2 regions of the Priestia sp. J2 genome follow, and region 2 is predicted to be linked to the other one. Evidence: a T-box and tRNA genes for the amino acid it is inferred to sense, from the RefSeq annotation. Region 2 holds a T-box; the other holds one or more tRNA genes.
What was found. The T-box of region 2 lies ahead of thrS (threonine--tRNA ligase). A T-box ahead of a tRNA ligase gene usually reads a tRNA of that ligase, here a tRNA-Thr.
Positions count from the first base shown of each region.

Region 1: it encodes a tRNA-Thr, which carries the amino acid that the T-box ahead of thrS (threonine--tRNA ligase) is inferred to sense. The anticodon was not compared.

Region 1 covers NZ_CP086208.1:593,945-598,360, forward strand. Annotated here, with positions in the region: rRNA gene LJY09_RS03130 (23S ribosomal RNA) at 1-1,547, shown strand, start outside; rRNA gene rrf (5S ribosomal RNA) at 1,611-1,726, shown strand; tRNA gene LJY09_RS03140 (tRNA-Val) at 1,833-1,908, shown strand; tRNA gene LJY09_RS03145 (tRNA-Thr) at 1,913-1,988, shown strand; tRNA gene LJY09_RS03150 (tRNA-Tyr) at 1,997-2,080, shown strand; tRNA gene LJY09_RS03155 (tRNA-Gln) at 2,087-2,161, shown strand; tRNA gene LJY09_RS03160 (tRNA-Lys) at 2,166-2,238, shown strand; tRNA gene LJY09_RS03165 (tRNA-Gly) at 2,248-2,322, shown strand; tRNA gene LJY09_RS03170 (tRNA-Arg) at 2,329-2,405, shown strand; tRNA gene LJY09_RS03175 (tRNA-Pro) at 2,410-2,486, shown strand; tRNA gene LJY09_RS03180 (tRNA-Ala) at 2,492-2,567, shown strand; tRNA gene LJY09_RS03185 (tRNA-Met) at 2,598-2,674, shown strand; tRNA gene LJY09_RS03190 (tRNA-Ser) at 2,702-2,794, shown strand; tRNA gene LJY09_RS03195 (tRNA-Met) at 2,820-2,896, shown strand; tRNA gene LJY09_RS03200 (tRNA-Asp) at 2,901-2,976, shown strand; tRNA gene LJY09_RS03205 (tRNA-Phe) at 2,985-3,060, shown strand; tRNA gene LJY09_RS03210 (tRNA-His) at 3,071-3,146, shown strand; tRNA gene LJY09_RS03215 (tRNA-Gly) at 3,158-3,231, shown strand; tRNA gene LJY09_RS03220 (tRNA-Ile) at 3,238-3,314, shown strand; tRNA gene LJY09_RS03225 (tRNA-Asn) at 3,318-3,392, shown strand; tRNA gene LJY09_RS03230 (tRNA-Glu) at 3,397-3,468, shown strand; gene LJY09_RS03235 (M48 family metallopeptidase) at 3,678-4,416, shown strand, end outside.
Region 2 covers NZ_CP086208.1:4,540,722-4,545,137, reverse strand. Annotated here, with positions in the region: gene dnaI (primosomal protein DnaI) at 1-503, shown strand, start outside; gene ytxC (sporulation protein YtxC) at 600-1,460, shown strand; T-box leader at 1,521-1,769, shown strand; gene thrS (threonine--tRNA ligase) at 1,813-3,771, shown strand; ribosomal protein L20 leader region at 3,943-4,065, shown strand; gene infC (translation initiation factor IF-3) at 4,135-4,416, shown strand, end outside.

The DNA of each region.
Region 1 (4,416 bases), 1.1 Mb from region 2:
GGACCTAAGCCGAGGCTGAAAAGCGTAGGCGATGGCCAACAGGTTGATATTCCTGTACCACCTCCCCGCCGTTTGAGTAATGGGGGGACGCAGTAGGATAGGGTAAGCGCGCTGCTGGATATGCGCGTTCAAGCAGTTAGGCTGATGAGTAGGCAAATCCGCTCATCATAAAGGCTGAGCTGTGATGACGAGGGAATTATAGTACCGAAGTTCCTGATTCCACACTGCCAAGAAAAGCCTCTAGCGAGGCGGGAGGTGCCCGTACCGCAAACCGACACAGGTAGGCGAGGAGAGAATCCTAAGGTGATCGAGAGAACTCTCGTTAAGGAACTCGGCAAAATGACCCCGTAACTTCGGGAGAAGGGGTGCTCTGGTAGGGTGTATAGCCCGAGAGAGCCGCAGTGAATAGGCCCAGGCGACTGTTTAGCAAAAACACAGGTCTCTGCGAAGCCGCAAGGCGAAGTATAGGGGCTGACGCCTGCCCGGTGCTGGAAGGTTAAGAGGAGGGGTTATCCTTTGGGAGAAGCTCTGAATCGAAGCCCCAGTAAACGGCGGCCGTAACTATAACGGTCCTAAGGTAGCGAAATTCCTTGTCGGGTAAGTTCCGACCCGCACGAAAGGCGTAACGATCTGGGCACTGTCTCAACGAGAGACTCGGTGAAATTATAGTACCTGTGAAGATGCAGGTTACCCGCGACAGGACGGAAAGACCCCGTGGAGCTTTACTGTAGCCTGATATTGAATTTTGGTACAGCTTGTACAGGATAGGTAGGAGCCTGAGAAGCCGGAGCGCTAGCTTCGGTGGAGGCGTCGGTGGGATACTACCCTGGCTGTATTGAAATTCTAACCCGCGGCCCTGATCGGGCCGGGAGACAGTGTCAGGTGGGCAGTTTGACTGGGGCGGTCGCCTCCTAAAATGTAACGGAGGCGCCCAAAGGTTCCCTCAGAATGGTTGGAAATCATTCGTAGAGTGTAAAGGCACAAGGGAGCTTGACTGCGAGACCTACAAGTCGAGCAGGGACGAAAGTCGGGCTTAGTGATCCGGTGGTTCCGCATGGAAGGGCCATCGCTCAACGGATAAAAGCTACCCCGGGGATAACAGGCTTATCTCCCCCAAGAGTCCACATCGACGGGGAGGTTTGGCACCTCGATGTCGGCTCATCGCATCCTGGGGCTGTAGTCGGTCCCAAGGGTTGGGCTGTTCGCCCATTAAAGCGGTACGCGAGCTGGGTTCAGAACGTCGTGAGACAGTTCGGTCCCTATCCGTCGTGGGCGTAGGAAATTTGAGAGGAGCTGTCCTTAGTACGAGAGGACCGGGATGGACACACCGCTGGTGTACCAGTTGTCTTGCCAAAGGCATCGCTGGGTAGCTATGTGTGGACGGGATAAGTGCTGAAAGCATCTAAGCATGAAGCCCCCCTCAAGATGAGATTTCCCATAGCGCAAGCTAGTAAGATCCCTGAAAGATGATCAGGTTGATAGGTCAGAGGTGGAAGCGTGGCGACATGTGTAGCTGACTGATACTAATCGATCGAGGACTTAACCAAACTTTTAAAAGCGTAAGCTTTACTCAGCAAATTGTTATCTAGTTTTGAGAGAGCAATCTCTTGTCTGGTGGCGATAGCGAAGAGGTCACACCCGTTCCCATACCGAACACGGAAGTTAAGCTCTTTAGCGCCAATGGTAGTTGGGACTTTGTCCCTGTGAGAGTAGGACGTTGCCAGGCAATGAATAAGACCCCTTTTTATGCTCTTGTAAAAGAGTCTAGGGGTTTTTTATTTGGCTCATTTGTAAAAAACTTATATACACATTTAATGTTGTGTATGATATTTGGAGGATTAGCTCAGCTGGGAGAGCACCTGCCTTACAAGCAGGGGGTCGGCGGTTCGATCCCGTCATCCTCCACCACCGTGCCGGTGTAGCTCAACTGGTAGAGCAACTGACTTGTAATCAGTAGGTTGGGGGTTCAAGTCCTCTTGCCGGCACCATTTATATCGGAGGGGTAGCGAAGTGGCTAAACGCGGCGGACTGTAAATCCGCTCCTTCGGGTTCGGCAGTTCGAATCTGCCCCCCTCCACCATTTTATTGGGCTATCGCCAAGCGGTAAGGCAACGGATTTTGATTCCGTCATGCGTTGGTTCGAATCCAGCTAGCCCAGCCATAGAGAGCCATTAGCTCAGTTGGTAGAGCATCTGACTTTTAATCAGAGGGTCGAAGGTTCGAGTCCTTCATGGCTCATTTTAATAAGCGGAAGTAGTTCAGTGGTAGAACACCACCTTGCCAAGGTGGGGGTCGCGAGTTCGAACCTCGTCTTCCGCTCCATATAAAGCGCCCGTAGCTCAATTGGATAGAGCGTTTGACTACGGATCAAAAGGTTAGGGGTTCGACTCCTCTCGGGCGCGCCATAAACGGGAAGTAGCTCAGCTTGGTAGAGCACTTGGTTTGGGACCAAGGGGTCGCAGGTTCGAATCCTGTCTTCCCGACCATTTATGGGGCCTTAGCTCAGCTGGGAGAGCGCCTGCCTTGCACGCAGGAGGTCAGCGGTTCGATCCCGCTAGGCTCCACCAATGAAATTAAATAATTGTAACGAATAATATGGCGGTGTAGCTCAGCTGGCTAGAGCGTACGGTTCATACCCGTGAGGTCGTGGGTTCGACTCCCTCCGCCGCTACCATATAAGTTACATTTGTTATAAATATACGGAGGAATACCCAAGTCCGGCTGAAGGGATCGGTCTTGAAAACCGACAGGGGTGTTAAAGCCCGCGGGGGTTCGAATCCCTCTTCCTCCGCCATTTATTTATATCATATTCATATCATCGCGGGGTGGAGCAGTTCGGTAGCTCGTCGGGCTCATAACCCGAAGGTCGCAGGTTCAAATCCTGTCCCCGCAACCAAAGTGGTCCCGTGGTGTAGCGGTTAACATGCCTGCCTGTCACGCAGGAGATCGCGGGTTCGATTCCCGTCGGGACCGCCATTTTATTTGGCTCGGTAGCTCAGTTGGTAGAGCAAAGGACTGAAAATCCTTGTGTCGGCGGTTCGATTCCGTCCCGAGCCACCATTTTAAGACGGCGATTGTGGCGAAGTGGTTAACGCACCGGATTGTGGTTCCGGCATTCGTGGGTTCGATTCCCATCAGTCGCCCCATCTTAAGTAACGCGGGTGTAGTTTAGTGGTAAAACCTCAGCCTTCCAAGCTGATGTCGTGAGTTCGATTCTCATCACCCGCTCCAAATAATGGGCCTATAGCTCAGCTGGTTAGAGCGCACGCCTGATAAGCGTGAGGTCGGTGGTTCGAGTCCACTTAGGCCCACCATATTCCACAGTAGCTCAGTGGTAGAGCTATCGGCTGTTAACCGATCGGTCGTAGGTTCGAGTCCTACCTGTGGAGCCATACTGGCCCGTTGGTCAAGCGGTTAAGACACCGCCCTTTCACGGCGGTAACACGGGTTCGAATCCCGTACGGGTCATCTCAAAAGCAGTTTGCATATGCAAACTGCTTTTTTTGTTTGTAAACAGAGTTTAGACAAAAGAATAAACTCTATTTTTCGTTTTTCTATGATTTTCTCTTCACAATTTGCATTTCCTATGGCACATCTCTAAACGCTTGTTCTAAATTTCGAAAAAAAACCTACAATAGTAATAACAGAATACTGTTTGTACAAAAGGAGGGGAATGCGTGAAAAAACTTGTTTTGTGGTCCATCGGAGTTTTTCTTGTGTATGCAGCTTGTATATGGGTGTATTTATTTTATATAAGTGACACCTCTATTCCACAATCATTAAAAGGTACCAGCGTGGATCCTGCTACGTTTATGAATGCAAGAGAACTTATGTTAACCGAAAAATATTCAAAGATTAGAGATGCGCTCTTTTTTATCCGAATTCCATATGAGTGGTTAGGGTTTATTTTAATTTTAGTGTTAGGTGTGTCTAAGAAAGTGAATAAGTGGTCTAAAGACGTCAGTCGTTTCAGTCTTCTCCAAACTGCTATTTATGTATTTTGGTTATCTGTTCTGCTGCTGATCTACTCTTTTCCTATGGACTGGATTAGCTATAAGCTTTCAACGGCTTACCATATTACGACGCAACCTTTCCAAGGATGGATGAAAGATCTTTTTACAGATTTTTGGGTGAACTATGCCACGATGTTTTTAGTGATTGCTGTGTTATATGCATTCATTCGTAAGTTTTCAAAAAGATGGTGGCTGTATGCGTGGCTAGTATCTATTCCATTTACGCTATTTTTGACGTTTATTCAACCAGTGGTTATCGATCCGTTATATAACGATTTTTATCCATTAAAGAATAAAGAGCTGGAGACGAAAATTTTGCATTTAGCAGATGAAGCTCATATACCTGCTAAGCATGTATATGAAGTAAACATGTCTGAAAAAACGAACTCTCTCAATGCATATG
Region 2 (4,416 bases):
TTAAATTAGTAAGAGATTTTGTGCGAGAATATGAGCCAAATAAGAAAATGAAAGCTTTATATTTACACGGTTCGTTTGGTGTGGGGAAGACGTATTTTCTTGGAGCAATTGCCAATGCGTTAGCCGAAAAGAAAGTGAAATCTACGATTCTGTATGTCCCGGAGTTTTTGCGTGAGTTAAAAGGTTCGTTTCAAGATCAAAGCTTCAATGAGAAAATAGAGTATGTCAAAAAAGTACCGGTTCTTATGCTTGATGATCTCGGAGCAGAATCTGTAACGAGCTGGATGCGAGACGATGTGCTCGGAACCATTTTACAATTCCGCATGCTCGAAAATTTGCCGACATTTTTCAGCTCGAATTTAAATTTTAAAGAGCTTCAACATCATTTGACTTATACCCAACGAGGCGAGCAGGAAGAGCTCAAAGCCGCTCGTGTCATGGAACGAATTAAGTCTCTAGCCATTCCCGTTGAAATGAATGGAGAGAATAAACGAAATAGATGAGCAGGTCGTTTTACATTTCTTGTAACGACTTGCTCATTTTTTTGCATGTTGCCCCATATACATTAATAAAGCGTGTCCAAAGGGGGGCTATGAGGAATGAAAATATTCTTTAAATATGTAGAAGACGCAGTCATTGTATATGAGTCTTTATGCGCGAAGCGAAGCGCTTTATCATATGGTTCACAGTGCTTGAAGTTGGTGAATAATCAGCTTTTAGTTATTGATGAGACATACAATCGAGAGGCCATTTTACAAGACATGGTGATACCGGTATTAACGCACGTGATTTTAAAAAAGAAAGAAAAAAAGATGATGGTAAACATATTAAAAGAACAATTTTTCTATTCAGAAGAGGAAGAACAAGATTTGCTGCTTCAAATTATGGGGGGGATTATGGAAGGAGAGAGAGGCGAAATTCCGCAAAAAACATTTTCCCTTCCAAGAGAATTACTTATCCGCCAGGCTCTTCAAGACTTCTTCATTCATAATGTAACATTCACCTTTGAGTCTTTTCTCCAATTCCGTTTAAAAGAATATCAAGAGCGGCTGCGCTATTATGCTGAGCTGGCGATTGATGAATATAAGCTTGAACAAGACTATCAAATTCTTATTCATCAGCTGCGTCAAGCAGCTAATGAAAGACAGTCATCTACAGGCGATGTGTATGTAATGCATTTGAATAAAAACAAGTTTGTATTGTACGACCAAAGCAGTAGATATGTTCCGGAGCGTGAATGTGCAGCCCTAGCAGAGGCCTTTCTATCTGAACAAGAATCAGTATACATAGACTCAACTATCATCGCGCCTTTGCTGAGTTTATCTCCAGCTGCTATTCATCTGTATAGCGACCAGCATGATCATGATTTTGTTTATACCATTCAAAATATTTTTCAAGAAAAAGTGATGTTATACGAAAAAAATGAATTTCCGTTTGATCAAAAGCAAAATATAACGTGAAAGGTTGATTTCTATTTTGAAAATGAATATAATAAATGCATATTGAAAAACAGCTATATGTCACAAGTTATGATGAGGACATGAGTGTATATTTACGGTTTATAGAGAGGGAGATCTAGGCTGAAAATCTCCTAACACGGAATATATTCTTACCACCTCTAAACTTCAGTAGTAAACGAGCAGCGTCTCTAGTAATTACTGACGGAATTTCCGTTATAAAACCTCGAGCCGCTTCGGGTTATTTGGGTTATCCAAGATACGAAGAGGAAACAAGGGTGGTACCGCGTGTATACACAACTCGTCCCTTTTTATAAGGGACGAGTTTTTTGTTTTTACAAAAAGTTTATTAGTTATGTTAAAGGAGTGGAAAGTTGTGTCAGAAGTAATCAAAATGACATTTCCTGATGGAGCTGTTAAAGAGTATCCAAAAGGATCATCAACAGAAGATATTGCGGCTTCTATTAGCCCGGGATTAAAGAAAAAAGCATTAGCAGGTAAAGTAAACGGCGAGCTGCTGGATTTACGTACGCCAATCGAACAAGATGGCAGTCTTGAAATCATTACGCAAGATGCTCCTGAAGCGCTTGAAATTATGCGCCATAGTACAGCGCATTTAATGGCTCAAGCAATCAAACGTTTATACAAAGATGTAAAAGTACAGCTAGGTGTAGGCCCGGTTATCGAAAATGGGTTTTACTATGACATCGATATGGAAGAATCAATTACTCCTGAAGATTTAGGTAAAATTGAAAAAGAAATGAAAAAAATCGTTAATTCAAATATTGAAATTGAACGAAAAGAAGTTTCTCGTGAAGAAGCCATTCAACTTTTTAAAGAAGTTGGCGATGAACTAAAGCTTGAATTGATTGATGCGATTCCAGCAGGTGAAAAGGTGACGATTTACCAACAAGGCGAATTCTTTGATCTTTGCCGAGGTGTGCACGTGCCGTCAACAGGCAAAATTAAAGAGTTTAAACTATTAAGCGTAGCAGGTGCTTATTGGCGCGGAGACAGCGACAATCAAATGCTGCAGCGTATTTACGGTACAGCATTCTTTACAAAAGCAGATTTAGACGAGCATCTTCGTCTTCTTGAAGAAGCAAAAGAACGTGACCACCGTAAACTTGGTAAAGAGTTAAACTTATTTACAAATTCTCAAAAAGTAGGACAAGGTCTGCCTTTATGGCTTCCAAAAGGTGCGACGATCCGCCGTATTATCGAGCGTTATATCGTAGATAAAGAAGTAAGCCTTGGTTATCAGCACGTTTACACGCCGGTGCTTGGAAGTGTAGAACTTTACAAAACGTCTGGTCACTGGGAGCACTATCAAGATGACATGTTCCCTGCAATGGAAATGGATAACGAAGACCTGGTTCTTCGTCCAATGAACTGTCCTCATCACATGATGGTGTACAAACAAGGTATTCACAGCTATCGTGAGCTTCCAATCCGTATTGCTGAACTTGGAACAATGCACCGCTACGAAATGTCAGGAGCATTATCAGGACTTCAGCGCGTTCGAGGCATGACGTTAAATGATGCACATATCTTTGTACGTCCGGATCAAATCAAAGAAGAATTTATTCGTGTGGTTCGCTTAGTTGAAGCGGTTTATAAAGATTTTGGATTTGAAAATTATTCATTCCGTCTATCTTATCGTGATCCTGAAGATACAGAAAAATACTTCGATGATGATGCAATGTGGGAAAAAGCACAAAGCATGTTAAAAGATGCAATGGATGAGCTTGACCTTGATTATTATGAAGCTGAAGGCGAAGCGGCATTCTACGGTCCAAAACTAGATGTTCAAGTTAAAACAGCTCTTGGTAAAGAAGAGACGCTATCTACGGTTCAATTGGATTTCTTACTTCCTGAACGCTTTGATTTAACGTATGTAGGGGAAGACGGAAAACAGCATCGACCTGTTGTTATTCACCGCGGCGTGGTGTCAACAATGGAACGTTTTGTCGCTTTCTTAATCGAAGAATACAAAGGAGCTTTCCCAACGTGGTTAGCACCTGTACAAGTTCAGGTGATTCCAGTATCACCTACGGTTCATCTTGAGTATGCAAAAGAAGTGCAAGAACAGCTTCAGCTTGCGGGTATTCGTGTGGAACTTGATTCTCGCGATGAGAAAATTGGCTATAAAATTCGTGAGGCTCAAATGCAAAAAATTCCTTACATGCTTGTTGTAGGGGATAAAGAAGTAGAAGATAAAGCAGTAAACGTACGTAAATATGGTGAGCAGAATTCAGAAACAGTGGATTTCCAAGCCTTTTTACAAAATGTAAAAGCAGAAGCATCTCGTTAATGAAAAAAGCAGAGAATTGAAATTCTCTGCTTTTTTATCTAACATTTATAAAAAACTGTTGCATAAATGGTTTTCCTTTGATACAATAATTTTTGTTGTGAAAAAAGAACGAAATCATTGACTTTTGTCTTTGTTGATACTATAATAGCTTAAGTAATTGAATACTTGTTTATACAGAAGAAGAAGCACCCGCTTCTCACCTGAGTGACGCATAAAGCAGTTAGCAGGTACATCGTATCTTAATTAAAACGATAGAAGTGTGGGTGCAGTATGTACTCACACTTTTTTGTGTGAGTTAATAATCGGTCTAAGCAAGCGTATTCGCTCATTAAACCTTGGAGGTGGCTACTTATTAGCAAGGACATGATGGTAAACGAGGGCATTCGAGCTCGCGAAGTTCGTCTAATTGATCAAAATGGTGAACAATTAGGAATTAAATCAAAAAATGAAGCATTAGAAATTGCTTCACGAGTAAATCTTGACTTAGTAATGGTTGCTGCAAATGCGAAACCGCCGGTATGTCGTATTATGGACTACGGTAAATTCCGCTATGAGCAACAACGTAAAGAAAGAGAAGCTCGTAAAAACCAAAAAGTTGTAAACTTAAAAGAAGTTCGTTTAAGTCCAACAATTGATGAACATGAT